DNA from 3 places in the Streptomyces sp. NPDC101191 genome. Region 2 is predicted to be linked to each of the others. Evidence: riboswitches for the same ligand, from Rfam matches in the RefSeq annotation. Region 2 holds a riboswitch; each other region holds the start of a gene.
The links. Region 2 has a riboswitch for cobalamin ahead of metE (5-methyltetrahydropteroyltriglutamate--homocysteine S-methyltransferase). Riboswitches for the same ligand answer to the same signal wherever they lie in the genome.
Positions count from the first base shown of each region.

Region 1 (9,939 bases), on a different contig from region 2:
GGTGATCCGGTCGAGGAAGGCCCGGTCGTGGGTGACGGCGACGACCGTACCCCGGTGGGCGCGCAGCCGCTCCTCGAGCCAGCCGACGGCCTCGTCGTCGAGGTCGTTGGTGGGCTCGTCGAGCAACAGCAGCTCGGGGTCGGCGGCGAGGGTCGCGGCGAGCGCGAGCCGGGAGCGCCTGCCGCCGGAGAGGGTGCCGAGCGGCCGGCCCCGGTCGAGCGGCGCGCGCTCGCCGAGCTGCCGGAGCACGGTCTCCACGCGCCGGTCGGCGCCCTCGCCGCCGCGTGCCTCGTAGGCCGCGAGCAGCGCGGCGTACCCGTCGAGGTCGCCGGTCGCGGCGAGTGCGGCCTCGGCCTCGTGGATGCGCCGCTCCAGTGTCCTGACCTCGGCCAGCGCCCGGTCGATCGCGTCGCCGACGGTGGCGGTGCCGGGCAGGTCCAGGGTCTGGGCGAGGTGCCCGACGCCGCCGGGGGACTCGACGGTGACGGTGCCGTGGTCGGGCTCCTCGATGCCGGCGAGGAGGCGCAGCAGGGTGGACTTGCCGGAGCCGTTGTCACCGACGACCCCGACGCGCTCGCCGGCCTGGACGGTGAGCGAGACCCGGTCGAGGACGAGCCGGTCCTGGACGTGACGGTCGTCGTAGCGCTTGGTGACGTCGAGGAGATGGACACGGAACAAGGGCGACCTCCCGGGGTGCGGCGACAGGGACGGGATCCGTGGAGCGCGATCCATGCAACGAGACGTCTCGTCTCGTTGCGTCCCCTACCGTACGCCGCGGACCCCCGCGCCGCAAGACGTTTCGTCTCGTCGGGTTCGGCGGGGCTCAGGCGGAGGTCAGGCGGAGGCCAGGCGCAGGATCAGCGCCGCGCCCGACAGGAGGGTGAGGACGACGACCGGCGCCACCGCGTGGTCCTTCGCGCGGACGTGGCTGATGAGCGCGCCGAGGAAGTAGAGCACCAGACCCACGGCAGCGGCCGCGCCGAGCGCCGGCACGACGAGCCCGGCGAGCAGCCCCAGCGCGCCCGCCGCCTTCGCGGTCCCCAGCCACGGAAGCCAGGACTCGGGTACGCCCAGCTTGGTCATGTTGCCGGTGACCTGCGGGTTCCGGGTGAAGGTCAGAAATGCGGAGGCGGCGAGCGCGAGCGCCAGCAGCGCGGCGACGACGGCGTAGGCGATGAACATGGAACTGCTCCAATGATCCGGGGGCGGAAACCGTTGAAGACTAACAATGATTCATCGCGCTCCACAATGGAGCCGCTGTTACGGTGGACGGCATGGCAGCAGCTGACCCGAACGACCGCCTCGGCTTCCTCCTCTCCTTCCGCGGGGAGCTCACCGGCGCGCGCATCCGGGCCGCCGTGGCCGTCGCCGGGCTCCACCCGCGCAACGCCATGACCCTCATGCACCTCGCCCCCGGGGCCACCAGTCAGCGCGAGCTCGCCGCCGTCATGGAGGTCGACCCCAGCCAACTCGTCGCGATCCTGAACGAGTTGGAGTCGGACGGGCTGTGCGAACGGCGCCGCGACCCGGCCGACCGGCGGCGCCACATCGTGGAGATCACCCCGGCGGGCCGCGACGCCCTGGAGCGCGTCGACGCGGCGGTGAGCGCGGCCGAACGCGAGCTCTTCGGCGACCTCACCGAGGCGGAGCAGGTCCTGCTGCGCGGCCTGCTCGACCGGGTCGTCGTGGACCCGGCCGGCCACGAGTGCGGCGAGTAGCGGACGCGGAGGGCGGGCGCCCGGCAGGCGTGCCCGGCGTGGACCGCACGGCGGGCGTCGCCGAGGGGCTCGGCAGCCCGCCCGCCGTCTTCCCGAGCGGGCGCGGCGGCTTCCTGGGCGGGGAGTTCGGCCGGCACGGCGCCCCGGAGACGTTCGCGAATGCCCTGCGCGCGGCGCTCGAAGCGTGACTCCTGTCTGAGGCGTCCCGGCGACCCGTGCGCCGGGTGAGGGTGGGGTGGTCCCGGCGGTCGGGAAGGGATCGCCCACGCGGTAGTTGTTCTAGTAGAGTGCAAACAACTAGAACCAAGGGGGGTTCATGAACCGTCTCCGCGCGCTCGCCGCCGCGCCCTTCGTCCTCGCACTCGCGACCCATCTGCTGCTGCTCGCCCTCTGGTACGACCGCCTCCCGGATCCGCTCGCCACGCACTTCACCGCCGGCGGCGGCCGGCCGGACGGCTTCACCGGCCTCGGCACCTACGCCGCCCTCAGCACCGCCCTGCTCCTCACCCTCGGGGCCGGCTGGACCCTGCTGGTCCGGCGCTCCGCGCTCTGGGGTGCCTGGGCCACCGCTGGCTTCGCCGTCGCCCTGCTCGACCTGCTCCTCCGGGCCAACGCCGCCGCGACGGACGCTCCCGACGCCCGCTTCCCGCTCGCCCTGCTCTCCCTGGCCGCCGGCGTCGCCGGACTCGCCGCGCTCGCCGGTCTCGCGCTCACCCGCCTCGTACCGAAGCCCCCGCCCGGGACGCCCGATCCGGTCCGTGAGCCCCGTCTCGACCTCGGCGCGCACGAGCTGGCCGGCTGGTCGTGCGTCACCGGCTCGCGGGCGACGGGCGCGCTCTCCGCCGGCTTCCTCCTCGCGGGCGCCGCGGGGCTGCTCCTGGCCCTGTTCCTCGGCCCCTGGCCGTACGCCCTGATCGGCCTGGTGGGCCTGGTCGTCGGGGTGCCCGGGCTGGCGCTCTCGCAGGTCCGGGTCACCGTCGACCGGCGCGGCCTGACCGTCACCCCGTCCCTGGTGTCCCGCCCGCGCATCCGGATCCCGCTCGACGAGGTGGTCTCGGCGAGCGTGCGCGACGTCGACGCGTTCGCCGAGTTCGGCGGCTGGGGCTACCGCACCCGGTCGCACCGCTCCGGTCTCGTCCTGCGCTCCGGCGAGGCCCTCGTCGTACGCCGGGCGGGCGGCTGGGAGTTCGTCGTGACCGTCGGCGACGCGGCGACCGCCGCGGGCCTGCTCAACACGCTGGTCACCCGTGCCTGAGCGGGACATCGCCGGGACTGAGAGGATCTGACCGTGCTCTTCCGGGTCGACCCCGCCTCCGCCGCCCCGCTCGGCGACCAGATCGCCGCCTGCGTCCGCGGCGCCCTCGCCGACGGCACCGCCGCCCCCGGCGAACGCCTGCCCGCCGCCAGGGAGCTCGCGGACTCCCTCGGCGTCAACGTCCACACCGTGCTGCGCGGCTACCAACGCCTGCGCGAGGAGGGCCTGATCGAGCTGCGCCGCGGCCGGGGCGCCGTGATCGTGGCGGGCGCGCAGGGTCCCGGCCGCGCCCAGCTCGTCGAGCGCCTGCGGGAGCTGGCCGCCGAGGCCCGGCGCCTCGGCCTCACGGACGAGGAGTTCCTGGACCTCGCCCGGTCGGGACTCGGTTGACGGGCGGCATCAGCCGGCCGGCGCTCCCAGGCGCACGTTCCAGCGCCCCGAGCGGCCCGACAGCTCGACCCGTTCCAGCGGGCGCACGTCGAGGCGCCAGAAGACCGCCTCCGGTGCGCCCAGCGCGTGCGCGACGCCCGCGCGGATCACGTCCGCCTCCGCGAAGGCGATGACGGTGCCCGGCTCCAGGGCGTCCATCCAGTCCGCGACCCGGGCGCGCAGTTCCCGCAGGGACTCGCCGCCGTGCGGGGCGGCGGCCGGATCGGACAGCCACGCGGCCACCGACTCCGGTTCGCCGGCGCTGAGTTCGTCCAGGCTCCGGCCGCGCCACCGGCCCATCGCGCAGCCCGCGAGCGCCGGTTCGGCGGCCACGTCCGCGTGGCCGAGGAGGGCGGCCGTGTGCGCGCAGCGGGGCGACGGCGAACGGAGCAGCCGGACCCGGGGCCCGGGGCACAGCGGGGCGACGCTCCCGTCCCGCGGCGGCTCCAGCGGACCGGCGTCGTCGAACCGCGCCTCGCGCAGGCCCCGGTTCATGGCGGGCGCGATCAGGGCGAGGCGCACGGTCCCGCTGCCGGTCCCGGGCGCGGACGTGGGCGTGGTCATGGGTGATTCATCCCTCAGCGTTTCAGGCGGTCTTGGCGTGTAGTGATCGGCGCGGTACCGTCAGTCGACATTTCCATATGAACGACGACGGCGAGACGGAAGCCCGGTGCAAGTCCGGCACGGTCGCGCCACTGTGAGCCGCCCCCAGCCCGTGGGCGGTGAGTCAGACCCGACGACCGTCGTCGCGCACCACCGTATGGGACGCGAGTTCCCGAGGAGGTTCCACCATGGCCGAGGCCATTGCGTCGCCCGCCGTTCCGTCCACCCCCGCCGTCACGGTCCCGCTCACGCTGCCGGTCCGCGCCGTGCTGCCCTGGGCGCTGTTCGTCGGTGTCCTGATGCTCGTCGCGCTCTACTTCGTCGGCGCGGAGCAGGGTGCCACCTCTCTGTTCGCCGGCAGCGACGTGCACGAGTGGGTGCACGACGGACGTCACCTGCTCGGTTTCCCCTGCCACTGAGGGGCCACCGCAGTCATGTCGTCCCCCGCTCACGTCCCCACCGCCCCCACGGGCTCGCTCGTCGGAAGACTCCTGCTCCGCGGCCTGCTCGCGGGTCTGATCGCCGGACTGTTCGCCTTCGCCGTCGCCTACGTCGCCGGTGAGCCGTCCGTCAACGCCTCGATCGCCGTCGAGGAGGCCGCCGCCAAGGCGGAGCACGCCGCGCCGGCGCACGACCACGGCGCCAACGGAGCGGCCACCCAGGCCGACTCCGAGGAGGAGATCGTCAGCCGGGACCTGCAGTCCACCGCGGGTCTCGCCACCGGCGTCCTCGTCTACGGCGTCGCCCTCGGCGGCATCGCCTCCCTGGCGTTCTGCTTCGTCCTGGGCCGGGTCGGCCGGTTCACCGCGAAGGCCACCGCGGCGCTCGTCGCGGCGGCGGCCTTCACCACGGTGTATCTGGTGCCGTTCCTGAAGTACCCGGCGACCCCTCCGGCCGTCGGCAATCCGGACACCATCGGGAAGCGCACCACGCTGTTCTTCCTGATGATCCTGCTGAGCGTGCTGCTCGGCATCGCCGCGGTCGTCGCGGGCCGCCGGCTCGCGCCGCGCCTCGGCAACTGGAACGCGACCGTCGTCGCGGGCCTCGGTTTCGTCGCCGCGGTCGGGATCGCCTGCGCGTTCCTGCCCGGGAACGAGGACTCGGTGGCGGGTACCTTCCCCGCCGCCGTGCTGTGGGACTTCCGGCTCGCGACGCTGGGCATCCAGGCGGCCCTGTGGGTGGTCTTCGGACTCGCCTTCGGGCTGCTCGCGGAACGGCTCCTCGCACCGAGGACGGAGACGGCGCAAGCCGTCGGGGCGGCCGCACCGGCCGCCTGAACCCGGTGCCGCGCCGACGCGACCGGCCCCGTCCGCCCGATGAGGCGGGCGGGGCCGGTCGCGTTCCAGGCCGGTTTCTTTCGGATCAGGCCAGCTCCCGCACCGGCGTGCCGTCCAGGAAGGCCTCGATGTCCTCGACCGCCTGGCCGAAGTAGCGGGCGTAGTTGCCCTCGGTGACGTAGCCGAGGTGCGGCAGCGCGAGGACGTTCGGCAGGGTGCGCAGCGGGTCGTCGGCGGGCAGCGGCTCAGTCTCGTACACGTCCAGGCCAGCCCCCGCGATCCGGCCCTCGCGCAGGGCGCCGAGCAGTGCCGGGCCGTCGACGAGACCGGCCCGTGAGGTGTTGACGAGATACGCGCTCCGGCGCATGGCCCGCAGTTCCGGCTCCCCGATCAGGCCGCGGGTGCGGTCGGAGAGCACCAGGTGCAGGGAGACGACGTCGGCGGCTCCGAGCAGTTCGTGGAGCGAGGCCGCGCGCCGTACGCCGTGCCCGGCCGCGCGCTCGTCGGTGAGGTTCGGGCTCCAGGCGATCACGTCCATGCCGAAGGCCTGCCCGATCCGCGCCGTGCGACCTCCGATCCTGCCGAGGCCGACGAGGCCGAGGGTGCGGCCCTCCAGGTCCGCGCCGACGGTCGACTGCCAGGGTCCGCCGTCGCGCATCGCCCGGCTCTCCGTGTGCACCTGCCGGACGAGCCCCAGGATCAGCGCCCAGGTGAGTTCGCTGGGCGGTACGGAACTGCTGTCCGTGCCACAGACGGTGACGCCCCGGGCGCGGGCGGCGGCCACGTCGACGGACGCGTTGCGCATCCCGGAGGTGATCAGCAGCCGCAGCCGGGGCAGGCGGGCGAGGAGCGCGGCGTCGACGGGGGTGCGCTCCCGCATCACGACGAGGATCTCGCAGTCCTCGACGGCGGCGACGAGCTGGTCCCGGTCGACGAGGTGCTCCCGCAGGACGCGCACCTCGACCCGCCCGTCGAGCGGGCCCCAGTCGGCGGAGGAGAGGGCGACGCCCTGGTAGTCGTCGAGGATCGCGCAACGCAGCTTCATGCACCGCATGATGGCGGACGTGAGCCGGCCGCGGCCCGCCGGGGGCGCGCGGCTACTGCCAGTTGATCCGGGCCTTGACCGCGCGGGCGGCCTTCCACCCGTAGCTGAGGGCGTACGCGGAGACCGCCGACGGGGCCGGCTTGATCTGGAGGACCAGCTGGTCGCCGCGCGGCCCGATCCGTACGGTGTGCGGCTTCCTGCCCGAGCCGGGCAGCGAGACGGCGTGCTCGTCGGCGCGCTTGCTGACCTTGCCGCCGAGGGCGCCGCCGAGGCTGCCGCGGGCGCTCAGGCCGTGCGAGGTGCAGCGCAGCGAGAGGTGCCAGTCGCCCTTGGGGAGGACGGTGCCGCCGTCGGCGGTGGCCAGGTCGACGGAGGCGCGGAAGCAGGCCCGCCCGTAGTCGTAGGTCTCCTTGCCGCGGGTGACGGTCAGATGCGGAGAGGGGACCTGCTCGGCGGGGAGGGCGATCTCGCGCCCGGTGCCGGCGTGCCGGAGGACGAGCTCGGTCACCAGGTCGTCCGTGTCGACCTGGTCGAGGTAGGCGTATCCGGAGAGCTCCAGGACGGTGCCGCGCCAGGCGAGCCGCTCGACTCGGCGGCGCGGGCTGACGCCGAGGGCGGCGGTGGTGATGTCGCACAACTCCGCGTGCAGCGGGGACTCGACGGCCGGGAACGGTGGTGCCGCGTACAGCCGTCCGTCGCGGATCACGGCCTTGCCGGGCTGCCCGTCGCGGTTCCACCGCACGACGGCGGCGAGCTCGTCCACCAGCCCCTCGCGCAGGCAGTGCGCGACGAGCTTCTCGTGGACGGACTTCTCGGCGAGGATCTCGGGGCTGATCCACTTCAGCGCGTACGGCCGGGCCAGCTCCACCATGCGCCGGAACTCCTCGGCGTCGCAGTCGGTGAGGAGTTGGTCGAACCGGCGGATCATCTCGACGGTGACGTGCCGGCCGATGAGGTGGTTGCGCAGCGGGCCGGGTTCGGTGAGTCCGGTGACGAGAGAGACCATCTCGTCGGCCTGCTGCAGGGCGACGGGGAAGTCGAGCCAGTCGGCGGTGATGTTGCCGTTGTCGCCCCGCTTCACGACGTAGTAGCAGTCGTAGTCGCCGACGATCGAGATGACCTTGCTGTGCAGATAGGCGCGGGCGACGAAGTGCTGGTCCTCGCTGACCCGCATGTGCTCGGGGAAGCGCAGGCCGTGCTTCTCGATGAGCTCGCGCCGGAACAGCTTGAAGGGCATCAGGGTGTAGTAGACGTCGCCCTTCGACAGGTCCGCCTTGGCGACGTTCTTCGCGAAGACCTGCTTGGGCACCCGGCGTCCCACGCCGACCAGCTTGGCGAGCACGGTGTCCGAGCCGTTCTTCTCGGCCGTCGCGACCAGCCGCTCCAGCGCCTCGGGACCGAGGCAGTCGTCCCCGTCGACGAAGAACACGTAGGTGCCGGTGGCCTGGTCGAGCCCCACGTTCCGCGGTCGGCTCGGCCCGCCGGACGCTTCCTGGTGGATGACCTTCATGACCCCCGGATGCCGGTCGGCCCACGCGTCGAGCACCTTGCCGCTGCCGTCGGTGGAGCCGTCGTCCACGGCGACGACCTCGATGGCGTCCAGGCCGATGGTCTGTTGCTCGATCGACTGGAGGGTCAGTTCCAGGTACGGCATCGAGTTGTAGACCGGAATGACGAGCGAAACGGTAGGCGTACGCAGAACGTTCATCTTCGGAACCCCCAGCAAAGATGGTGTGAAAGCTGGTCGCAGGCGCGCATAGTAACGCCTTTCGGGGGTAGGGGACTTAGCCGTTCGAAAGCGCTTGGGTCGTTCGAAAGCGCCCGAGCCGTCGCCCGGGACGAGGCGCCGTACGACGGCCGCCCGTCCCGGAGCCCCGGCTCTGCGTCCCGGGGCTCCGGTTCTGAGGACGTGATGGGGGTTCAGGCGGTTGCCTCGGCCGGGGTGGGAACCCCGGTCCCCTGGCGTACGACCCGGCGGCGTCGGGACGGCATGCCCGACGTCGGGGTGGCGACGCCCCAGGCCGCGCCCTTGCAGATCAGCTCCTTGTAGAGAGCCGCCAGACGACCCGTCAGCGCGCGGTCGACCGCACGGTCGTCGGCGGTCACGAACTGGATCAGGCCCTCCTTGCGGCCGAGGGAGATGCACTGCTGGAAGTAACGGATGGAGATGTGGGGGACCTTGGCGCCGGTGAGCCGGGCGGCGATGGCGTCGGCCGCCTGCCAGGCCATAGGGACACCCGAGGCGCAGGACATGCGCAGCGGCTTGTCCTGGGGGCCGATCGCCAGCGCCGCGTCGCCCACGGCGTACACGTCCGGGTGGGAGACCGAGCGCATCGTCGCGTCGACCAGGATCCGGCCGCCCTCGCCGAGTTCCAGGGTGGTGCCCTGGGCGATCGGGTGCACGGCGAACCCGGTGGTCCAGACGGTGACGTCGGCGGGGACGGTCCGGCCGTCCGCGGTCGTCACGCCGTCCGCCGCCACGGCGGTGACCGCCGCGTGCTCGTGGACCTCGATGCCGAGCCGGTCGGTCACCTTCCGCAGATGGGCGCGGCCCTTCACCGAGAGCCAGTCGCCCAGGACGCCGTGGGTGGCCAGGGAGACGGCGAGGTCCGGGCGGGCCTCCGCGATCTCGGTCGCGGCCTCCAGCCCGGTCAGGCCTCCGCCCACGACGACCACGGGCCGGCCGGCGGGCAGGGCGGCGAGGCGCTCGCGGAGCCGGCGGGCGCCCGGCCGGCTGGACAGCTCGTGGGCGTGCACGGCGGTGCCGGGGACGTCGCCGTCGTTCCAGCCGCTGCCGAGGGCGTAGACCAGGGTGTCGTACGCCAGCTCCGCCGGTCCGTCGGTTCCGGTGACGGCGACCGTCCGGCGCTCCACGTCCACGGCGGTGACCTCGGCGAGCCTCAGCTCCACGCCCGTGCCGGCGAACATCTCGGCGAACGGGCGGGGCCGGAGGTCCTGGCCGGCGGCGAGCTGGTGGAGCCGGACGCGCTCCACGAAGTCGGGCTCGGGATTGACGAGGGTGATGGTGACGTCCTCGCGGTGCAGCCGCTTGGCGAGGCGGCCGGCGGCGATGGCTCCGGTGTAGCCGGCTCCGAGGACGACGATGCGGTGCTGCATGTCCGTGCTCCTGTCTGAGCGGGGTCCGCCGTTGTCCGGCGTGGTGTCGCCCCTTGAACCGGGCGGCCCCCGGTTTCCTGACAGGATTCGCATGTGACCCGCGTCACATCTCCTCAGAGGGTGTGGAGCGGGCCCTCCCCGTGGTCCGTGGCGGCCCACAGCTCGGTGGCGCGGACCAGCTTGTCGGGGTTGACCTGGCTGCGGACCGCCGCGATGCCCTCCGCGGTGACCTCCAGGCAGGTGATGCCGACGACCCGGCCCTCCACGACCGCGAGGACGGCGGGTCCGCCGTTGGCGGTCGTGGCGTAGATCTCGGGCACGCCGCCGACGTGGGCCCGCTTGGCCGCGGCGGGCTTGAACAGGCCGCGCAGGAACGTGGCGACCGCCTTCGCGCCCTCGAACGCCTTGGCGCGGGCCGGGACCTTGCCGCCGCCGTCGCCGACCGAGACGGCGTCCTCGGTGAGCAGCCGCACGAGGGGCTCGGTCCGTCCGCTG
Region 1 covers NZ_JBIWOU010000003.1:312,563-322,501, reverse strand. The annotation lists gene ACIRQF_RS14665 (ABC-F family ATP-binding cassette domain-containing protein) at 1-732, opposite strand, end outside; gene ACIRQF_RS14660 (DoxX family protein) at 835-1,182, opposite strand; gene ACIRQF_RS14655 (MarR family winged helix-turn-helix transcriptional regulator) at 1,275-1,718, shown strand; gene ACIRQF_RS14650 (hypothetical protein) at 1,757-1,906, shown strand; gene ACIRQF_RS14645 (hypothetical protein) at 2,035-2,973, shown strand; gene ACIRQF_RS14640 (GntR family transcriptional regulator) at 3,007-3,363, shown strand; gene ACIRQF_RS14635 (histidine phosphatase family protein) at 3,373-3,966, opposite strand; cobalamin riboswitch at 4,018-4,158, shown strand; gene ACIRQF_RS14630 (CbtB-domain containing protein) at 4,194-4,424, shown strand; gene ACIRQF_RS14625 (CbtA family protein) at 4,440-5,282, shown strand; gene ACIRQF_RS14620 (D-2-hydroxyacid dehydrogenase family protein) at 5,368-6,327, opposite strand; gene ACIRQF_RS14615 (glycosyltransferase family 2 protein) at 6,380-8,035, opposite strand; gene ACIRQF_RS14610 (NAD(P)/FAD-dependent oxidoreductase) at 8,248-9,444, opposite strand; gene ACIRQF_RS14605 (RNA polymerase sigma-70 factor) at 9,558-9,939, opposite strand, start outside.
Region 1: another riboswitch for cobalamin. It lies ahead of ACIRQF_RS14630 (CbtB-domain containing protein); the one in region 2 lies ahead of metE (5-methyltetrahydropteroyltriglutamate--homocysteine S-methyltransferase).

Region 2 (9,939 bases):
GTGGTCGCTGTCGTAGCCGCGGTGCGTGGGCAGGTCGAAGGCGACCGAAAGGCCCTTCTGGCCGGCCGCCAGGTTGCGCCGGTAGAAGGCGTTCGACTCCTCGGCCGTCGAGAAGCCGGCGTACTGCCGGATCGTCCAGGGCTGGTTGACGTACATCGTCGGGTACGGGCCGCGCAGGTACGGCGCCATGCCCGGGTACGTCCCCAGGAAGTCGACGTCCGTCAGGTCACGGCCGGTGTACAGCGGCTTGACCGCGATGCCCTCCGGCGTCTCCCACAGCAGGTCGTCCCCGCCGGCGGCGCCCTTGACGGCGGCGCGCCACTCGTCGGCGCTGCCCGCCGGGGTCGGGGATCCCAGGTCGATCCCGGTGAAGTCGGGGATTCCCATCAGGACACTCCCATACGGTCGAGGGTGGCGGAGAGCACGGCGACGGCGTCGCACCCCGCGAAGACATGACTGTCGACACCGGCGTACGTGCCCCGGCCGGCCAGGGACACATGGCCGGCCCCGGCCTCGCGCAGCGCGGCGGCGGTGGACTCGGCCTGCTCCTCGTAGAGCGCGTCACTGGAGCACAGGCAGGCCTCGGCGGCCCCGCTGTCCTCGAAGGAGCCCTCGGTGACGGGCTCGATGCCGCCGGCCTGGAACAGGTTGGCCGCGAAGGTGAGGCGGGCCGTGTGCGCGGCGGCGGGCCCGAGGGCCGCCAGGTACACGCGCGGCCGTGCGCCGGTCGCCGCGAGGTGGGCGTCGGAGCGGGCGCGCAGCGCCTCGAACGCCTCGTCGCGCCGTACGCGGGGGAGGCCGCCCTCCGGCGCGGCGGGCCCCGGCTCGCGCACCACCGGCTTCTCCGCGAGGTGCGGGAACTCGCTGACGCCCGTGACGGGTTCACGGCGCTTGGCGAGGTTCTCGGAGCGCTCCGCCCAGGTGGCGGCGATCCGCTCGCGCAGCAGGTCCGAGCGCAGTGCGGCCGCCTGGCCGCCCGCCTGCTCGATCTCCTGGAAGAACTCCCAGGCTGCCCGCGCGAGTTCGTCGGTCAGCGACTCCACGTACCAGGAGCCGCCGGCCGGGTCGATGACCCGGGACAGGTGCGACTCCTCGATGAGGATCGTCGACGTGTTGCGGGCGATCCGGCGCGCGAAGGCGTCCGGCAGTCCGAGTGCGTGGTCGAAGGGGTGGACCGTGACCGACTCGGCGCCGCCGACGCCGGCCGCCAGGGTGGCGATGGTCGTGCGCAGCATGTTCACCCACGGGTCGCGGCCCGTCATCATCACCGGCGACGTCACCGCGTGCTGGAGCTGCGCCCCGGCCGCCGGGGCGCCACAGGCCTCCGCGATCCGCGCCCAGAGGCGCCGGGCCGCGCGGAACTTGGCGGTCGTCAGGAACTGGTCGGCGGTCGCCGCGTAACGGAACTCCAGCTGCCCCAGGGCCTGTTCGACGGTGAGTCCGCCGTCGGTGAGCGCGCGCAGATAGGCGACGCCGGTCGCGAGCGAGGCGCCCAGCTCCTGCGCGGCCGAACCGCCGGCCCCGTGGTAGGGCAGCGCGTCCACGGTGAGGGCGCGCAGTCCCGGGTACGCCTCGGCGCACAGCCGGGCGAGGGCGACCGTGGCGGGGAAGCCGTCACCGTCGTACGCCGCACCGGTGCGCGCCTCGGTGCCGAGCGGGTCGGCGCCGAGGTTGCCGCGGACGACCTCGGGGGCGATGCCGCGACGCGTGAGGATGTCGAGGAGTTCGGTGGCCGCGGCCGCGGTCTCGGCGCCGGCCTCCAGCACGATCGGGGCCAGGTCCAGGTACACGTCCTGGAGGGTCCGGTCGAGCTCGGCCACCGGAACGGCGTCCGGCCCGACGACCAGCCACAGCGACGTGACGCCGTTCTCGAGGTCGGTCAGGACCGCCTCCGGGTCGGCCGTCACGTGCCGCTGACGCACGTCCCAGCCGCCCGCCGTGTTGCCCTCGGCCCGGCCGGACCGGACGAACGGGGCGAAACCGGGAAGTCCGGGATCGGGCGCGTCGTCGTCGGACGTGTAGAGAGGACGGGCGCGCAGGCCGTCCTCCAGCGCGGTGGAGAGCGCGTCCTCGGCCTCGGTGTCAGGGATGTCCTTGCCCGACCTGCTCAGCACGCCCGCCACGAGGCGCCGCCACTGTGCATGGGTCGCTGCGGAGAACTCGGCGGCCAGGGAAAGGCCGTCGTCAGGCAGCACAGTCATGCCCGGATGCTAGGCCAGATGCACAACGGAGCAGCAGGGTGATCAGCTGTGACCTTGACCTCCCCGGATCGGCCTTGATCAGGCAACACCTTCCGTGCTGGATCCGCTCTCGCCGCGCAGGCAGGCCTCAGCAACCCACCATTGGCAGTCCGGCGAGCGCCGGGTGACGGGGTGCGAGGAACACCGCGCGCGTCGGTCCCGCGCCCGGTCGGGGGAACACCGTCTGCCGCCGGCCCTGGTGCCGGAAGAAGGACAGGGCCGCGGTGTCCCGGTGATCCGGCGCCACCCAGACCCGGTCGTCGACGGCCGGCACCGTGAGCGTGTCCAGGATCCGCGTCGCGACACCCCGCCCGCGCGCCACCGGCGCGACCACCAGGTCCCCTATGCGCACGGCCCCGGCCAACCACTCCTGCGCGCGGCCGTCGCCGGACAGCGGTTCGCCGGCATACGGGACGGGGGTGCGGGTCGCCGTTCCGAACCCGCACAGCAGACTGTCCGCCCGCGCGGTCACCGCCAGGAAGCCCGGCGTCCGCGCCTCCTCGGCGAGCCGCTCCCGGAACTCCAGGGCCGGCCGGTCGTCCTGTGCCGGGACGGGGCCGCGCGTGGCGAGCCGCCGCAGGTGGACGAACTCGTCCACGAGCGAGAGCGCCGCCCTCGACGGGGAGGGGACCGGCGGCGCCGGGTCCGCCCCGCAGGACCGAGGAATCGGGCCGCCGGGACCGCCCCGGAGGACCGAGGAATCGGGGAGACCGGAGGACGCAGCCTTCGCAGCGGCCGCAGAGAAGGGAAAGTTCGCGGGGACCGCAAGGATCGGCGGACGGAGGGGAAGGGGGCGGCCCGGACAGGCGGCCGGGACCGGTTACCGGGGGCCGGGTCGGCCGCCCCCCGCCGGGGGCGGAGCGCGGCGCCCCGCCCCCGGCGGTGGTGGGATCAGGACGGGGACAGCTCGGCGCGCACCGTCCGCGCCGCCGCCACGAGGTGGTCCAGGGAGGCCCGGGTCTCGGGCCAGCCGCGCGTCTTCAGCCCGCAGTCCGGGTTGACCCACAGCCGCTCGGCCGGGATGGCACGCAGACCGGCGCGCAGCAAAGCGGCCGCCTCCTCCGGGCTCGGGACGCGCGGGGAGTGGATGTCCCAGACGCCCGGTCCGGCTTCGCGCGGGTAGTCGTGGGCGGCGAGTTCGCGGGCGACCTGCATGTGGGAGCGGGCCGCCTCCAGGCTGATGACGTCGGCGTCGAGGTCGTCGATGGCCTGGACGATGTCTCCGAACTCGGCGTAGCACATGTGGGTGTGGATCTGGGTGTCCGGCCGCACCCCGCAGGTGCTGAGGCGGAACGCCTCCGTCGCCCAGGCCAGATAGCCCGGACGGTCGGCGGCGCGCAACGGCAGGGTCTCGCGCAGCGCGGGCTCGTCGACCTGGATCACAGACGTGCCCACGGCCTCCAGGTCGGTCACCTCGTCGCGCAGGGCGAGCGCCACCTGCCGGGCGGTGTCGGCGAGCGGCTGGTCGTCGCGGACGAAGGACCAGGCCAGCATGGTGACGGGCCCGGTGAGCATGCCCTTGACCGGCCGGTCCGTGAGGGACTGGGCGTACGAGGTCCAGCGGACCGTCATCGGCGCGGGGCGGGAGATGTCCCCAGCCAGGATCGGCGGGCGTACGTAGCGGGTGCCGTACGACTGGACCCAGCCGTGCCGGGTGGCCAGGTAGCCGTCGAGCCGCTCGGCGAAGTACTGCACCATGTCGTTGCGCTCGGGTTCGCCGTGGACGAGGACATCGAGACCGGCCTCCTCCTGGTAGGCGACCACCTCCTCGATCTCGGCGCGGATGCGCTCCTCGTAGCCGTCGGCGTCGATCCGGCCGGCCCGCAGGTCCGCGCGGGCGCCGCGCAGTTCGGCGGTCTGCGGGAAGGAGCCGATCGTGGTGGTCGGGAGCAGCGGCAGGCGCAGACGGGCCCGCTGCGCCGCTGCCCGCTCGGCGTACGCCTCCGAGCGGCGCGCGTCGGCCGGTGTGACGGCCGCCGCGCGGGCGCGCACGTCGGGGTTCCGCGTGAGGGGGGAGTGCGCGCGGGAGGCGAGGGCGGCGCGGTTCGCCGACAGCTCCCCGGCCACGGCGGCCGCGCCGGCCGACAGGCCCTTCGCCAGGGTCACGACCTCCGCCGTCTTCTGCCGGGCGAAGGAGAGCCAGCGCAGGATCTGCGGGTCGACGTCCTTCTCGGCGGACGCGTCGAGGGGCACGTGGAGGAGCGAGCAGGAGGCGGCGACGTCCACGCGGCCGGCGAGTCCGAGCAGCGTGCCGAGGGTGGCGAGGGCCTTCTCCAGGTCGGCGACCCAGACGTTGCGGCCGTCGACGACGCCGGCGACCAGACGCTTGCCGGGGAGGCCGCCGACTGCGGCCAGGTCGTCGAGGTTGGCGGCGGCGGGGCCGGTGAAGTCGAGGGCGAGTCCTTCGACGGGCGCCTTGGCGAGGACGGGCAGGGCGTCGCCGAGGCGGTCGAAGTAGGAGGCGACGAGGAGCTTCGGCCGGTCGGTGAGCGCGCCCAGATCCCGGTAGGCGCGTGCGGCGGCGTTCAGCTCGGCCGGCGTGCGGTCCTGCACGAGCGCGGGCTCGTCCAGTTGCACCCACTCCGCGCCGGCTGCCCGCAGGTCGGCGAGCACCTCCGCGTAGACGGGAAGGATCCGGTCGAGCAGCGTCAGCGGGTCGAAGCCGGCGGCCACGCCCGGCGCCGGCTTCGCGAGCAGCAGATAGGTGACGGGCCCGACCAGGACCGGCCGGGCGGTCAGGCCGAGCGCGAGGGCCTCGCGCAGTTCGGCGACCTGCCGGGCGGAGTGCGCCGAGAACACCGTGCCCGGTCCCAACTCGGGTACGAGATAGTGGTAGTTGGTATCGAACCACTTCGTCATCTCCAGCGGCGCGACCTCCTGTGTGCCCCGCGCCATGGCGAAGTAGCCGGCGAGCGGGTCCGCGGCGACGGCCTCCCGGTGGCGCTCCGGGATCGCGCCCACCATCACGGTGGTGTCGAGCACGTGGTCGTACAACGAGAAGTCGCCGGTGGGGACTTCATCGATTCCGGCCTCGGCCAGGCGCCGCCCGTTCGCGGCGCGCAGCCCGGCGGCGACGGACCGGAGTGCCGTGGCGTCGACCCGTCCCTTCCAGTACCCCTCGACGGCCTTCTTCAGCTCTCGGCCCTGGCCCTGACGGGGGTAGCCGTACACGGTGGCCTGTGCCGCCGCGGGTGCGGTCCTCGTGGTCACGGAGATCTCCTTCGCGATCTGCATCCCTGAGATCCCGGCGGGACGGGGGCGCGAAGGGGTGACGGACGCGACGGAGGCGAGGAGGCGCCCGGCGCCGTCGTCCGTCTCGTTCCGCTCCGACCCGCCCTCGAGGTCACCGGGGATTCCGCGCGCGGAGCCGTCCGCGTGCGGGCAACGGGCAGGTCTTCGGACTCGCGGGCACGCCCTCCTGACGGAGGACTCCTACTGGCCGTCGCTTCCCGGACCGTGCGGTCCAGTGCTGTGTGACGGCGGTCGTTCCCGCTCACCGCTGCGGGGCAGTCCCGGATTCCCACCGGGTTCCCTCTTACGACGCGCCCGCCTGGATGGCGGGGGCGAACCAGCTGCACTGTCACCCTACATGCGGCCCTCGCGGGCCGGGTGGTGTCGGACGGAAGGGGTCATGTCCGAACAGCGAGGCAACCGCGGGTTCCCCGCTCACACGCGCGGGTGATCAAGCCCCTCCCGGGGGCCTCCGGACAGGCGGCGACGGGTGATCGATCCCTAGTATGCCGGTACATGTTGCTTTGGCTGCTCAACAACGTCAGCACCTTCACGCTCACCGTCGTCACCGTCGGCGGAACGGTCCTCCTGGCCGTGCTCGGCAGCGTGCTCTTCCGTCGCAGGTACCCGTCGCTGGCCGAGGGCGAGCACAACGACATGGTCGGGGTGACGCTGGGGATGTTCGGCGCGATCTACGGGATCATCCTGGCCTTCGTCATCGTCACCCTCTGGACGCAGCTGGACAGCACACAGACCATCGTCGCCACCGAGGCAACCGACGCCGCGCTCATCGCCCGCGACGCCGCCGCCTTCCCGCCGCCGGTCCGCGCCCGCGTCGACGAGGCGCTCAGCGGCTACGTCCACACCGTGGTGGAGGACCAGTGGCCCCGGATGCGCGCCGGAGCGCCCGACTACGGGACCACCGGCGGCAAGCTGCAGGCCGTCTACGACGCGCTGCAGACCTACGAGCCGACGAGCACCCGCGAGGAGGTCTTCTACGAGTCGGCCGTCGGTCACCTCAACGACGTCGCCGCCCAGCGCAGGGCGCGCCTGACCATGGCCGAGCAGCAACTGCCCCCGCTGCTCCAGGTCCTGGCCTTCGGTGGCGCGCTCGTCCTCATCCCGCTCACCTTCCTTTACGGCATGCGCAGGATGCGGATCCAGCTCCTGTTCGTCTCGTCGGTCGCCGCCCTCATCGGCTTCAGCCTGCTGCTCGTGTTCGTTCTCGACCGCCCCTTCGCCGGGGACCTCAGCGTGAGCCCGACGCCGTACAAGGAGGGGGCCCTCGCCCGGTACTGGTCCGGTCCCGGCGGCGGGCCGCAATAGCGGACGGCCGCGGTCCGCCCACCGCGGGCCGCGGCGGAGCGCGTGCGTTTGGCAGACTGGCGCGGTTCGATCATGAGTCGTCACCGATCCGTCTGAGGAGCCGCGCCGTTGAGCGTCACCATCGAAGGACAGATAGACATCGCGGGCCCGGTGGGCAAACTGCTCCACCGGCGTCCGCTCCACCACAGCACGGTCATGCAGGGCTTCGGCATCGACCCGGTGTCCGGCGACATCTTCGTGCTGCAGATCATGCAGGGCGACGTCCGGCTGCCCGACGAGCCGGCGGCCGTCGACTACGCGACCCGCAAGACGAACGGCGACCTGTGCCTGACCCGGCTCGACCAGGCCGGCGCGATCACCGGATACATGTACCTGCGCGGGTTCGGACACGGCGTCAGCCTGGGCGTGGAGAACCGCGACGGGACGATCTGGCTCTGGACCGAGACCGCGTCCTCGCCCAACAGCAAGAACGAGGGCTACGGCACCGCCGTCACCAGCTTCCCGTTCGGCACCGGGACGACCATCGACCACGGCTCCCCGGCGCACACCCCGCCCTACCGGCCCGACCCGGCGTGCCGCGGCATCACTCCCACGATCGACCGCAGCGCCAATGAGCTCGTCGTCCGGTTCAACCTCGGCGGCGTGATGACCTTCGAGCGGTACGACCTGGCCAAGGCGGCGGCCGGGGTCTGGGAGCCGCTCCAGCGGCTCACCCCGAACGTGCCCGCCGACGGCGTCGACTTCCAGGGGTACGCGTCCCACGACGGTGTGCTGTACACGCTCAAGGGCCAGAGCCTCGACGCCGCCCCGCTGCCCGGCAACACCCACATCGCCGCCTTCGAGTGGGCCACCGGCGCCCTGCTCGACCACCGGCACATCACGGCCGGCCCCGGCCTGGAGTGGCGCGAGGCGGAGGGCATGGCCGTCTCCGTCCGCGACGGCGTCCCGCACCTGCACTTCGGCTTCGCCTGCGAGGACCCCGGCCCGCGGACCTGCACGATCATGTCCTTCTCCGCGGCCCCGGAGACCGACGGCGTGAAGGTCCTCACGGACTGGCAGCCGATCACCCTCGCCGCCGGGGTGAGCGTCGATCAGGACGCCCCCAGGGCGCGGCTGATCAGCCTCGCCGGCACCACGACCCTGCAGCTGAGCGGCGGGGTCCGGGGCCCCTTCGGCGCCGACACCGTCCTCGGCACCCTGCCCGACGCCCTCACCCCCAGCGTCGTCGCCCGCGCCACCGTGCCCCGCGACAACGCGCTCGGCGGCCCCGCCGTCGCCCGCGTCGAGGTCGGCACCGACCGCGCGGTCCGGCTCTACGGCGGACGCACCGCCAACCCCATCGCCTGGGCGCAGCTCGACAGCGTCAGCGCCGTCTGGCGCTGACCCCCCACCTCTCTCGGTCCCAAGGAGCGCACCACCCATGTCGCAGAACCGCCGCAGCATCCTCGGCGCGGCCCTCGCCCTGCCCACCGCCCTCACCGTCGGCGGCCTCGCCGCCGCCACCCCGGCCGCCGCCGCCCCCGGCGCGGTCGACGCCGGAGCCTGGACGCCGCTCGTCCTGGAGCCCGGCATCACCCCGAACGCCGCCGCCGCGCCCGAGGTCCGGCTCGTCACCATCGCCGGCACCGCCTTCCTCCAGGCCCGCGGCCTGGTCACCTGCAACCTCACCGGCGACGCCAGGATCGGCCGGCTGCCGGACGGCTTCGCCCTCCCGACCGGCTACGTGCGGGCCGCGGTGCCGCGCAACAACAGCCAGGGCATCAACGCCTGCCGACTGGAGATCAACCCGGCCGGCTCGGTGAGCGTCTTCGGCGGCAACACCGCGAACGCGATCACCTGGGTCCAGTTCGACTCCGTGCAAACGATCTGGCGCTGAGCCCTCGACCCATGGGGACGCCGGCCCCGGGCGGGTCCGCCGGACTGTTCGGGCTCGCGGTTCTGGCCCGATCCGGAGGGCACGCCTAGCCTGAACCCATGCGGTCGGACGCGACGAAGCACGACGCCGACCCGGGGCTCTTCGGCCCCGGGTCCGTGACCTGGCACCTCCACGGCGACCCCGTGATGTGGATCGGCGGCGTGCGCGCCCTGTACCTCCAGGCGCTGCACCCCGTCGCCGTCCGCGGAGTCATGATCAACAGCGACTTCCGCCGGGACCCCTGGGGCCGGCTCATGCGGACGGCGAGCTTCGTGGGCACGCTCAGCTACGGCACCACCGAGGCGGCCGAGGCCGCCGGCGCACGGGTGCGCAAGATCCACCGGCTGCTCGGCGTCGACGACCCGGAGCTCCTGCTGTGGGTGCACTGCGCGGAGATCGACTCGTACCTCCACGTGGTCCGCCGCTCCGGCATCCCGCTCACGGACGCCCAGGCCGACTGGTACGTCGACGAACAGCGCACCTCCGCCCGGCTCGTGGGCCTCGACCCCGACGAGGTGCCCGCCACCACCGCCGCGCTCGCCCGCTACTTCGAGGAGATCCGCCCGAGGCTGGCCGGCGGCGCCGACGCGCTCGCCGTGGACGCGTTCCTGCGCAGCCCCCCGGTCGCCCCGGCGCTGCGCCCCGCGCGCGAGGTGATCTGGCGGCGCGTGTGCGCCCTCACGTACGACACCCTGCCCCCGTACGCCCACGAGCTGTACGGCCGGCCCGCACCGCCGCCCGAACGCGTCACGTACCGGCTCACCGCCCTGGCCGACTTGCTCCGCCGCGTGCCCGACCGGCTCCGCTGGCGGCTGCCCCCGCGGCACATCCTGCGTGCCATGGACCGGCTCGGCCCGGAGACCCGACCCGTGCCGTACAGTCTGCGGACCACGGCCGCCATACTGGACGGGCCGGGGGAGGAGCGGCACGACAACGGGGCAAACGGGGGCGACAGCACGCGATGGCGGAAACGGACACCAGGCTGATCCAGGGCCGGTACCGGCTGCAGGAGGTGATCGGCCGCGGCGGCATGGGCGAGGTGTGGCGGGCGACCGACGAGTCGCTCGGCCGGCGCGTCGCCGTCAAGTGCCTGCGGCCGCTCGGCCAGCAGCGCAGCCCGGACAACCTCGCCGTCCTGCGCGAGCGCTTCCGGCGCGAGGCGCGGGTCGCCGCTTCGCTCCAGCACCGCGGCATCACCGTCGTGCACGACTTCGGCGAGTCCGACGG
Region 2 covers NZ_JBIWOU010000002.1:634,058-643,996, reverse strand. The annotation lists gene scpA (methylmalonyl-CoA mutase) at 1-387, opposite strand, end outside; gene ACIRQF_RS09955 (methylmalonyl-CoA mutase family protein) at 387-2,201, opposite strand; gene ACIRQF_RS09950 (GNAT family N-acetyltransferase) at 2,329-2,838, opposite strand; gene metE (5-methyltetrahydropteroyltriglutamate--homocysteine S-methyltransferase) at 3,132-5,474, opposite strand; cobalamin riboswitch at 5,610-5,828, opposite strand; gene ACIRQF_RS09940 (DUF4239 domain-containing protein) at 5,988-6,797, shown strand; gene ACIRQF_RS09935 (hypothetical protein) at 6,906-8,180, shown strand; gene ACIRQF_RS09930 (hypothetical protein) at 8,218-8,673, shown strand; gene ACIRQF_RS09925 (oxygenase MpaB family protein) at 8,772-9,698, shown strand; gene ACIRQF_RS09920 (tetratricopeptide repeat protein) at 9,674-9,939, shown strand, end outside.

Region 3 (9,939 bases), on a different contig from region 2:
AGCAGTCCGATGACGTGCGGGAAGGCGTCCCGGAAGAATCCGGAGATGCGCAGCGTCACGTCGATGCGCGGGCGCCCGAGTTCGGCCACCGGGATCGGCTCCAGGCCGTTCACACGGCGCGAGGCCTCGTCCCACAGCGGGCGGACGCCGAGCAGCGCGAGGGCCTCGGCGACGTCGTCGCCCGCCGTGCGCATCGCGCTCGTGCCCCACAGCGAGAGACCGACCGAGGTGGGCCACTCGCCGTTGTCGTCGCGGTAGCGGGTGAGCAGCGAGTCGGCGAGCGCCTGGCCGGTCTCCCACGCGAGCCGGGACGGCACGGCCTTGGGGTCGACGGAGTAGAAGTTGCGGCCGGTCGGCAGGACGTTGACCAGGCCGCGCAGCGGCGAGCCGGACGGGCCGGCCGGCACGAAGCCGCCGTTCAGCGCGTGGACGGCGTGGTCGAGCTCGTCGGTGGTCGCGGCGAGCCGGGGCACGACCTGCTCGCAGGCGAAGCGCAGCACGTCCGCGACCTCGGGGCCGTACGGCTCGGCCAGGGCCGGGACCGCGTCCACGGCCCAGTCGGCGGCCTCCATCGCCTCGACCAGCTCGCGCGCCTTCGCCTCCGCCTCGTCGGCGGTCGTCCGGGTCGCGGCCGACTCGTCCAGGCCGAGGGCCTCGCGCAGACCGGGCAGCGCCTGGGTGCCGCCCCAGATCTGGCGGGCGCGCAGGATCGACAGGACCAGGTTGACCCGCTCGGGGCCGGTCGGGGCGCCGCCGAGGACGTGCAGACCGTCGCGGATCTGGGCGTCCTTGACCTCGCACAGCCAGCCGTCGACGTGCAGCAGGAAGTCGTCGAAACCGTCGTCGTCCGGGCGGTCGTCCATGCCCAGGTCGTGGTCCAGCTTCGCGGCCTGGATCAGCGTCCAGATCTGGGCGCGGATCGCGGGCAGCTTCGCCGGGTCCATGCTGCTGATCTGCGCGTACTCGTCGAGCAGCTGCTCCAGCCGCGCGATGTCGCCGTAGGAGTCGGCGCGGGCCATCGGCGGCACCAGGTGGTCGACGAGGGTCGCGTGCACCCGGCGCTTGGCCTGGGTGCCCTCGCCCGGGTCGTTGACGAGGAACGGGTAGACCAGCGGCAGGTCGCCGAGGGCCGCGTCCGGGCCGCACGCGGCGGACAGGCCCGCGTTCTTGCCGGGCAGCCACTCCAGGTTGCCGTGCTTGCCCAGGTGCACCATCGCGTCGGCGCCGAAGCCGCCGTCCTCGGCCCGGGCGGCGATCCAGCGGTAGGCCGCCAGGTAGTGGTGGGACGGCGGCAGGTCGGGGTCGTGGTAGATCGCGATCGGGTTCTCGCCGAAGCCGCGCGGCGGCTGGATGAGGACCAGCAGGTTCCCCCGGCGCAGCGCGCCGAGCACGATGTCGCCTTCCGGGTTGCGCGAGCGGTCGAGGAACATCTCGCCGGGCGCCGGGCCCCAGTGCTCCTCCACCTGCTCGCGCAGCTCGGCCGGCAGCTCGGCGTACCAGCGCTTGTAGTCGGCGGCCGGGATGCGGACGGGGTTGCGGGCCAGCTGCTCCTCGGTGAGCCAGTCCTGGTCGTGGCCGCCGGCCTCGATGAGGGCGTAGATCAGCTCGTCGCCGTCGCCGGAGACGAGACCCGGGATGTCCTCGACCGGGCCGAAGTCGTAGCCCTCCGCGCGCAGTCGGCGCAGCAGGGCGACGGCCGAGGCGGGGGTGTCGAGGCCCACCGCGTTGCCGATCCGGGAGTGCTTCGTCGGGTACGCGGAGAGGACGAGCGCCAGCTTCTTCTCGGCGTTCGGGATGTGCCGGAGGCGGGCGTGCCGGACGGCGATGCCGGCCACCCGGGCGGCCCGCTCGGGGTCGGCGACGTACGCCGGGAGGCCGTCCTCGTCGATCTCCTTGAAGGAGAACGGGACCGTGATCAGGCGCCCGTCGAACTCGGGGACGGCCACCTGGCTGGCGGCGTCGAGCGGCGACAGGCCCTCGTCGTTCTCCTCCCACGCGGCGCGCGAGCCGGTCAGGCACAGCGCCTGCAGGATCGGCACGTCGAGCGCGGCGAGCGCGCCGGCGTCCCAGGCCTCCTCGTCGCCGCCGGCCTGCGCCTCGGCGGGCTTGGTGCCGCCGGCAGCGAGGACGGTGGTGACGATGGCGTCGGCACCGCGCAGCTCGTCGAGGAGCTCCGGCTCGGGAGCGCGCAGGGACGCCACGTACAGCGCCTTGGCCCGGCCGCCGGCCTCCTCGACGGCGTCGCACAGGGCGCCGACGAAGGCGGTGTTGCCGCTCATGTGGTGGGCGCGGTAGTAGAGCACGGCGACCGTCGGGCCGGTCTCGTTCCTCGCGGTCCGCTCCAGCGGGCCCCAGGTGGGGGCGGGCGCCGGGGGCTCGAAGCCGTGGCCGGTCAGCAGGACCGTGTCGGACAGGAAGCGGGCCAGCTGCTCCAGGTTGGCCGGGCCGCCGTGCGCGAGGTAGGCGTGGGCCTCGGTCGCGACGCCGACCGGAACCGTGGAGGCCTCCATCAGCTGGGCGTCGGGCGCCTGTTCGCCGCTGAGCACGACCACCGGCTTCCCGGCGGCGAGGACCGTGTCCAGGCCCTCCTGCCAGGAGCGCAGGCCGCCGAGGAGGCGGACGACGACGAGTTCGGCGCCGTCGAGGAGTGCGGGGAGGTCGGCGTGGGGCAGCCGGGCCGGGTTGGCGAAGCGGTAGGCGACCGGGCCCTCGGCGGCGTTCGCCGCACGGGCGCTGAGCAGGTCGGTGTCGGAGTGCGACAGCAGCAGGAGCATGGCGAGCTCAGGCCTTCCTCGGGGTTGTCCGCGCCCCGGGTGGTCGTATGGGTTGGGGCCTCCCCTGCTCGGGCGAAGCCGAGAGCCTGGGGAAGGGAGTTCCTGACTCACCGGTCGCCCGGGTGCCCGGGACCGGCTCACAGTGGCGGGACCGCGCCGGATTCTCACCGGGCTTCCTCCCCGGGGTCCTGGGACCCCATGCCGGTCTGCATCCTAGATCGTGCGGGTCCACGGGTGGGGCGGTGCGGGCGAGTAGGCCTGATCACACCCCCGCGCGAGCCCTCGGTCGGCCGCGGGGCCGTGGGTATGCTCGCCGCCATGCCGCCCACCCCTCACCGCTCGCCCGAACGGGGCGAACCACTCATACGGGACCGTGGTGACGCATGCCCGGGGGCGCTGCGTCTGCACGCCGCCGACGACGGCTTCCTGGCCCGACTCCGCCTGCCCGGCGGCCTCTTGACGGCAGGTCAGGTGGAGATGCTGGCCTCCGCTGCCGAGGCCCTGGGCGACGGCGGCATCAGTGTCACCTCGCGCGGCAACGCCGAGCTGCGCGGCCTCCGGGACGGCTGCGGCGCCGAGCTCGCCGCTCTCCTCGACGCCGCCGGCCTGCTGCCCTCCCCCACCCACGAGCGGGTGCGCAACATCGTCGCCTCGCCGGCCGCCGGCCTCGACGGACTCGGCCACGGGGACGTGCAGTTGTGGGTGCGCGAACTGGACGCGCTGCTGTGCGACGAGCCCCGGGCCGCGTCCCTTTCGGGCCGGTTTCTCTTCGTCCTCGACGACGGGCGCGGCGACGTCGCCGGACTCGGCGGCGATGTGACCTTGGTCGCAGGGCCGTCGGGCGCGGACCTCCGGGTGGGCCCCGAGGTCCTCCGCGTCCCCGCCGCCGACGCGCCCCGCGCCGCCCTGGCCGCCGCGCTCGCCTTCCTGGACACCGCCGCGGCGGCCGGGACCGGCGCCTGGCGGGTACGGGAACTGCCCGCCGGCCACGCGCCGGACCTGACCGGAGCGCTGGAGGAGGCCGGGATCCGGGCCGAGGCCGCGCCGGACTCCCCGCTCCCGCAGGGCGCGCCGCCCGTGCCGGGAGCCCTCGGCGCGGCAGCGGTGTACGTCCTCGCCCCCCTCGGCCGGCTGACCGGCGCCCAGCTGCGGGCGCTGCCGCCCGCGGACGGGATCCGGCTGACGCCCTGGCGCGGAGCGGTCGTCCGCACCGCCCCCGCCCGGCTCCCCGAACTCGCCGCGCACGGCCTGATCACGGGCCCCGACGCGCCCGGCGCCCGGGTCACCGCGTGCACCGGGCGCCCCGGCTGCGCCAAGGCCCTCGACGACGTGCGCGCCGAGGCCCGCCGGGCGCCCGCGGGGCTCCTGCCCGTGCACTTCTCCGGCTGCGAACGCCGCTGCGGCCACCCGCACGGCACCTGGGTCGACGTCCTCGCCACCGGCGACGGCGGCTATCTGGTGGCCGGCGTCCCCACACCCCGTACCTCCCTGCCCGAAGCGGTCGCCACGGCCCGCACCACGACCACGACGAGATGAGCGAGAGCCCCAGGATGTTCGAGTACGAGAAGGACGGGGCGGAGATCTACCGCCGCTCCTTTGCCACGATCCGCGCCGAGGCGGATCTCGCGGACCTGCCCGCCGACGTCGCCACGGTGGCGGTGCGGATGATCCACGCCTGCGGCATGACCGACCTCGTCCAGGACGTCGCGTACTCCCCCGGTGTCGTGGCCTCGGCCCGCGCCGCGCTCCGCGCGGGCGCCCCCATCCTGTGCGACGCGCAGATGGTCGCCAGCGGGGTCACCCGCAAGCGGCTGCCCGCCGACAACGACGTGGTCTGCACCCTGTCCGACCCGGCGGTCCCGGGGCTCGCCGCCGAGCTCGGCACCACGCGCTCGGCCGCGGCCATGGAGCTGTGGCGGGACCGCCTGGAGGGCTCCGTCGTCGCCATCGGCAACGCGCCGACCGCCCTCTTCCACCTCCTGGAGATGATCGCGAAGGGCGCCGGCAGGCCCGCCGCCGTACTCGGCATCCCGGTCGGCTTCATCGGCGCCGCCGAGTCCAAGGACGCCCTCGCCGCGAACACCCTCGGCCTGGAGTACCTCGTCGTCCGCGGCCGGCGTGGCGGCAGCGCCATGACCGCGGCGGCCCTCAACGCCCTCGCGCACGAAGCGGAGATCCAGAAGTGACCGGCAAGCTGTACGGCGTGGGCCTCGGGCCCGGCGACCCGAACCTGATGACCGTGGCCGCCGTGAAGGCCATCGCCGAGGCCGACGTGGTCGCGTACCACTCGGCCCGCCACGGCCGGTCCATCGCGCGCTCCATCGCGGCCGAGCACCTGCGCGAGGACCACATCGAGGAGCGGCTGGTGTACCCGCTCACGGTGGAGACCACCGACCACCCCGGCGGCTACCGGGGCGCGCTCGACGACTTCTACGAGGAGGCCTCGGCCCGCCTCGCCGCCCACCTCGACGCCGGGCGCACGGTCGCCGTCCTCGCCGAGGGCGACCCGCTCTTCTACGGCTCCTACCAGCACATGCACAAGCGGCTCGCGCACCGCTACGACACCACCGTCATCCCCGGCGTCACGTCCGTGAGCGCCGCCGCCGCCCGGCTGGGCGAGCCGCTGTGCGAGGCGGAGGAGGTGCTGACGATCATCCCCGGCACCCTTCCGGAGGACGAGCTGACCGCCCGCCTCGCGGGCACCGACTCGGCCGTCGTGATGAAGCTCGGCCGCACCTTCCCGACCGTACGGCGGGCCCTGGAGCGAGCGGGCCGCCTGGAGGACGCGCGCTACGTGGAGCGCGCGTTCATGGCGGGCGAGCGCACGGACGCCCTGGCCGACGTCGACCCGGCCTCCGTCCCGTACTTCTCGGTGGCCGTCCTCCCCTCCCGCATCGACGCCGTGGCCCCCGAGTCCCGGGAGACCGGCGGCGAGGTCGTCGTCGTCGGCACCGGCCCGGCCGGAGCACCGTGGCTGACCCCCGAGTCCCGCGGCGCGCTCGTCAACGCCGACGACCTCGTCGGCTACACCACGTACCTCGACCGCGTCCCGGCCCTGCGGGCGAGCCAGCGCCGCCACGGCTCGGACAACAAGGTCGAGTCGGAGCGCGCCGAGTTCGCCCTCGACCTGGCCCGCCGCGGCCGCCGCGTCGCGGTCGTGTCGGGCGGCGACCCGGGCGTCTTCGCCATGGCGACGGCGGTCCTGGAGGTCGCCTCGGAGGAGCGGTACGCCGACATCCCCGTACGCGTCCTCCCGGGCGTGACCGCCGCCAACGCGGCCGCCGCCGCGGCGGGCGCCCCCCTCGGCCACGACTACGCCACCCTCTCCCTCTCCGACCGCCTCAAGCCCTGGGACGTCATCGCCCGCCGCGTCCGCGCCGCCGCCGAGGCCGACCTGGTCCTGGCCGTCTACAACCCGGGCTCGCGTTCCCGCACCCACCAGGTGGCCGCCGCCCGCGACCTCCTCCTGGAACTCCGCTCCCCCGACACCCCGGTGGTCGTCGCCCGCGACGTCGGCGGGCCGGAGCAGTCGGTCCGCATCCTGACCCTGAAGACCCTGGACCCGGCCGAGGTCGACATGCGCACGCTGCTGCTGATCGGCTCGTCGCAGACGCAGGTCACCGAACGCGCCGACGGCCGGACGATCGCCTGGACGCCGCGGCGTTATCCGGAGGAGTAGCCCTACGCCGTCCACGCCGGGCGGCGGCCGTCAGCCGCCGCTGCGGGTGAACGTCCCCAGCCCCTCCGTGTTCAGGTACTCGACCGTGAACGCCCTCCCGTCCGGGGTGAAGGTGACCCCGGTGCGGCCGACGGCGTTCTCGCCGGCGGTCTCGAAGCTGAACGTGTCGCCGGCGTAGTGGGTGAGGGGGTACGACTGGGGCTTCGGGCCCAGTCGGAGGGTCAGTGTGCCGTTCGGGCCGGCGACGACCTGCGCGCTTCCGTAGTACGGGCTGGTGTAGGTGCCCGTGTAGGTGTCGGCGGACCGGGCGGGCGCGGCGTCGGCCGGCGGGTGGGCGTAGTCGGTCTTCGAGCGGCCCGCTTCCTCCTCCTGCGCGTACAGCGCGTTCACGAGGGGGATCCAGTCACGGCTGACCCGCCCGGTCTGGGCGATGTCGAAGAAGTCGAGGGCGACCGCGTCGGCGACGCCGACCGGTGAGGTGTTGGTGAGGACGACGATGCCGAGCTGCTCGCCCGGCAGCATCGTGACGTTGGTGTGCGCGCCCTCGGCGAACGCTCCCGTGTGGGAGAGCCGGAGCCGGCCCTCGTCGTCGTAACTCACGTTCCAGCCCAGGCCGTAGAAGCCGGCCCGGCCGGCCGGGGCGGGGGGCGGGGCGAGCACCGACTCGGGCCAGTGGGTGCGCTCCAGGGCGTCGGCGCCGATGATCTGCCGGCCGTCGAGCTTGCCGTTCGCCAGCTGCAGCCTCAGCCAGGTCGCCATGTCCCGGGCGCTGGAGCTGACGCCGCCGGCGGGGGACTGCGCGTCCGGGTCCCGGACGAACTCGGGCTTCCAGACGCCGTCGACCTTGACGTGCCCCCAGGCCCGGTCGGAGGCCTTCTCGAAGTCCACGAAGCGCGAGCTGGTGGAGTTCATGCCGGCCGGCTTGTAGAGGACGTCGTCGGCGAGCTTCTCCCAGGGCACGCCCTTCCGGTCGGCGACGGCCTGCGCGGCCGCCGTCAGGCCGAAGTTGGTGTAGGCGTAGCTCGCGCGGAACGGCGTGAGGGGCTCGTAGCGCAGGTGGGACAGGATGTACGCCCGGTCGTAGCCGAGGTCCTCCAGGAGGTCGCCGGCGTGGTCCGGGAGCCCGCTGCGGTGCGAGAAGAGGTCGGCGACCGTCACATGGGAGGTCACCCAGGGGTCCTTGAGGGCGAAGCCCGGCACGCGCGGCGCGACGGGCTGGGTCCAGCCGTCGACGCCCACCGCTCCGGAGACGATCGTGGAGGCGATCGGCTTCGAGACCGACGCCAGCTGGAAGACCGTGTCGGCGTCCACGGCGGCCTTCTCACCGGACTTCCGCACCCCGTACCCCTTCAGGGCCACGACCTTGCCCTTGTGGACCACGGCGACGGCCACGCCGGGCACCCCGGTGCGCCTCATGGCATCCCGCACGACCCCGTCCAGGCGCCCGACGGCCCGGTTCACCTCCGCGTCGTCGAGCTGCGGAGGCGGCTGGGGCGGAGGCGGGGCCCCGGGGGCGGCCGTGGCGATGGCGGGCGCGGTGGCGCCCAGCAGGGCCGCAAGCCCGGCCGCGGCAAGCCGTCGAACGGTGCTCATTCCTCCATTGAAAGTCCGCCTCCCGCGTCTGTCGCGCTCAGCCCCCGGCCCGCTCCCGCGCCCCCACCCACACCGCGGCCTCCTCCGCGGTCGCCGTCGTCGGGACGCCGGCCGGGGCGGGCGGGCGGCGGACCACGACGACCGGAATGCCGGCCTCGCGGGCCGCGGCGAGCTTGGGGGCGGTCGCGGCGGCGCCGCTGTCCTTGGTGACGAGGACGTCGATGCGGTGGGCGGCGAGCAGTGCGCGTTCGCCGTCGAGGGTGAACGGGCCGCGGTCCAGGAGGACTTCGGTGCGGGCGGGCATCGGGGCCTCGGGGGCGTCGACCGAGCGGACCAGGAACCACTCGGGGCGGGCGGCGAAGGAGGCGAGGCCCATGCGGCCGGTCGTCAGGAAGACCCGGTCGCCGAAGCCGTCGAGGGCGGCCGCGGCCCCGTCCAGCGAGGCGACCTCGTGCCACCGGTCGCCGTCCACCGGGACCCAGCCGGGGCGGCGCAGCGCGAGCAGGGGAACATGGGCGGTGGCGGCCGCCGCGGCCGCGTTGAAACTGATCCGCTCGGCGAAGGGATGGGTGGCGTCGATGACCGCGTCCACGGCGTGCTCCCGCAGCCACGCGGCGAGCCCATCGGGCCCGCCGAAGCCCCCGATCCGGACCTCCCCGGCCGGCAGCCGGGGTGCTGCGACCCGCCCGGCGAGGGAGCTCGTGACACGGACCCGCGGGTGGAGCAGCCCGGCCAGGGCGCGCGCTTCGGTCGTCCCGCCGAGGATGAGTACGTGCATGGGAATCCTGGGAGTCCGTTCATGAGTTCCGGCGGGCGTGCGGCCCAACTCAAGCACACCGGTCTGCGCCCCGGCTGGACGACCGGTGCCTGTGCGACGGCGGCGACGACCGCCGCCTACACGGCGCTGCTCACCGGGGACTTCCCGGACCCGGTGACGATCACCCTGCCCAAGGGCCAGACGCCGGCCTTCGCCCTCGCGGTCGAGTCGACCGGGCCGGGCTCCGCGACGGCCGGCGTGGTGAAGGACGCCGGCGACGACCCGGACGTCACGCACGGGGCGCTGGTCCGCTCCACGGTCCGGCTGCTCCCGGCCGGCTCCGGGGTCGTCTTCAAGGCCGGTGAGGGCGTCGGCACCGTGACCCTGCCCGGACTGCCCCTCGACGTGGGCGAACCGGCGATCAACCCGGTCCCCCGCCAGATGATGCGCGAGCACGTGGCCCGGGTCGCGGCCGCGCACGGCGGCACCGGCGACGTCGAGATCACCCTCTCCGTCGACAACGGCGCCGAGATCGCCCGCTCCACCTGGAACCCGCGCATCGGCATCCTCGGCGGCCTGTCCATCCTCGGCACCACCGGCGTCGTCGTCCCCTACTCCTGCTCCGCCTGGATCGACTCCATCCGCCGCGGCGTCGACGTGGCCCGCGCGGGCGGCCTCACCCACGTCGCCGGCTGCACCGGCTCCACCTCGGAACGGACCGTCACCGGCCTCTACGACCTGCCGGAGATCGCCCTGCTCGACATGGGCGACTTCGCGGGCGCCGTGCTCAAGTACGTCCGCCGCCACCCCGTGGACCGGCTCACCGTCTGCGGCGGCTTCGCGAAACTCTCCAAGCTGGCCGCCGGCCACCTGGACCTGCACTCCGCCCGCTCCCAGGTCGACAAGGGCTTCCTGGCCGACCTGGCCCGCACGGGCGGCGCCACCGAGGACCTGGCCGCGCAGATCGCCGAGGCCAACACGGGTCTCGCCGCGCTCCGCCTCTGCGAGGCCGCCGGCGTCCCGCTGGGCGACCTGGTCGCCGTCCGCGCCCGCGACGAGGCCCTGGCCGTCCTGCGCGGCGCCCCCGTCGCCGTCGACGTGGTGTGCATCGACCGCGCGGGCGTGGTCGTGGGGCG
Region 3 covers NZ_JBIWOU010000003.1:324,813-334,751, forward strand. The annotation lists gene cobN (cobaltochelatase subunit CobN) at 1-2,774, opposite strand, end outside; cobalamin riboswitch at 2,850-2,989, opposite strand; gene ACIRQF_RS14680 (cobalamin biosynthesis protein CobG) at 3,081-4,310, shown strand; gene ACIRQF_RS14685 (precorrin-8X methylmutase) at 4,325-4,960, shown strand; gene ACIRQF_RS14690 (precorrin-2 C(20)-methyltransferase) at 4,957-6,453, shown strand; gene ACIRQF_RS14695 (serine hydrolase) at 6,484-8,046, opposite strand; gene ACIRQF_RS14700 (cobalt-precorrin-6A reductase) at 8,084-8,824, opposite strand; gene ACIRQF_RS14705 (cobalt-precorrin-5B (C(1))-methyltransferase) at 8,846-9,939, shown strand, end outside.
Region 3: another riboswitch for cobalamin. It lies ahead of cobN (cobaltochelatase subunit CobN); the one in region 2 lies ahead of metE (5-methyltetrahydropteroyltriglutamate--homocysteine S-methyltransferase).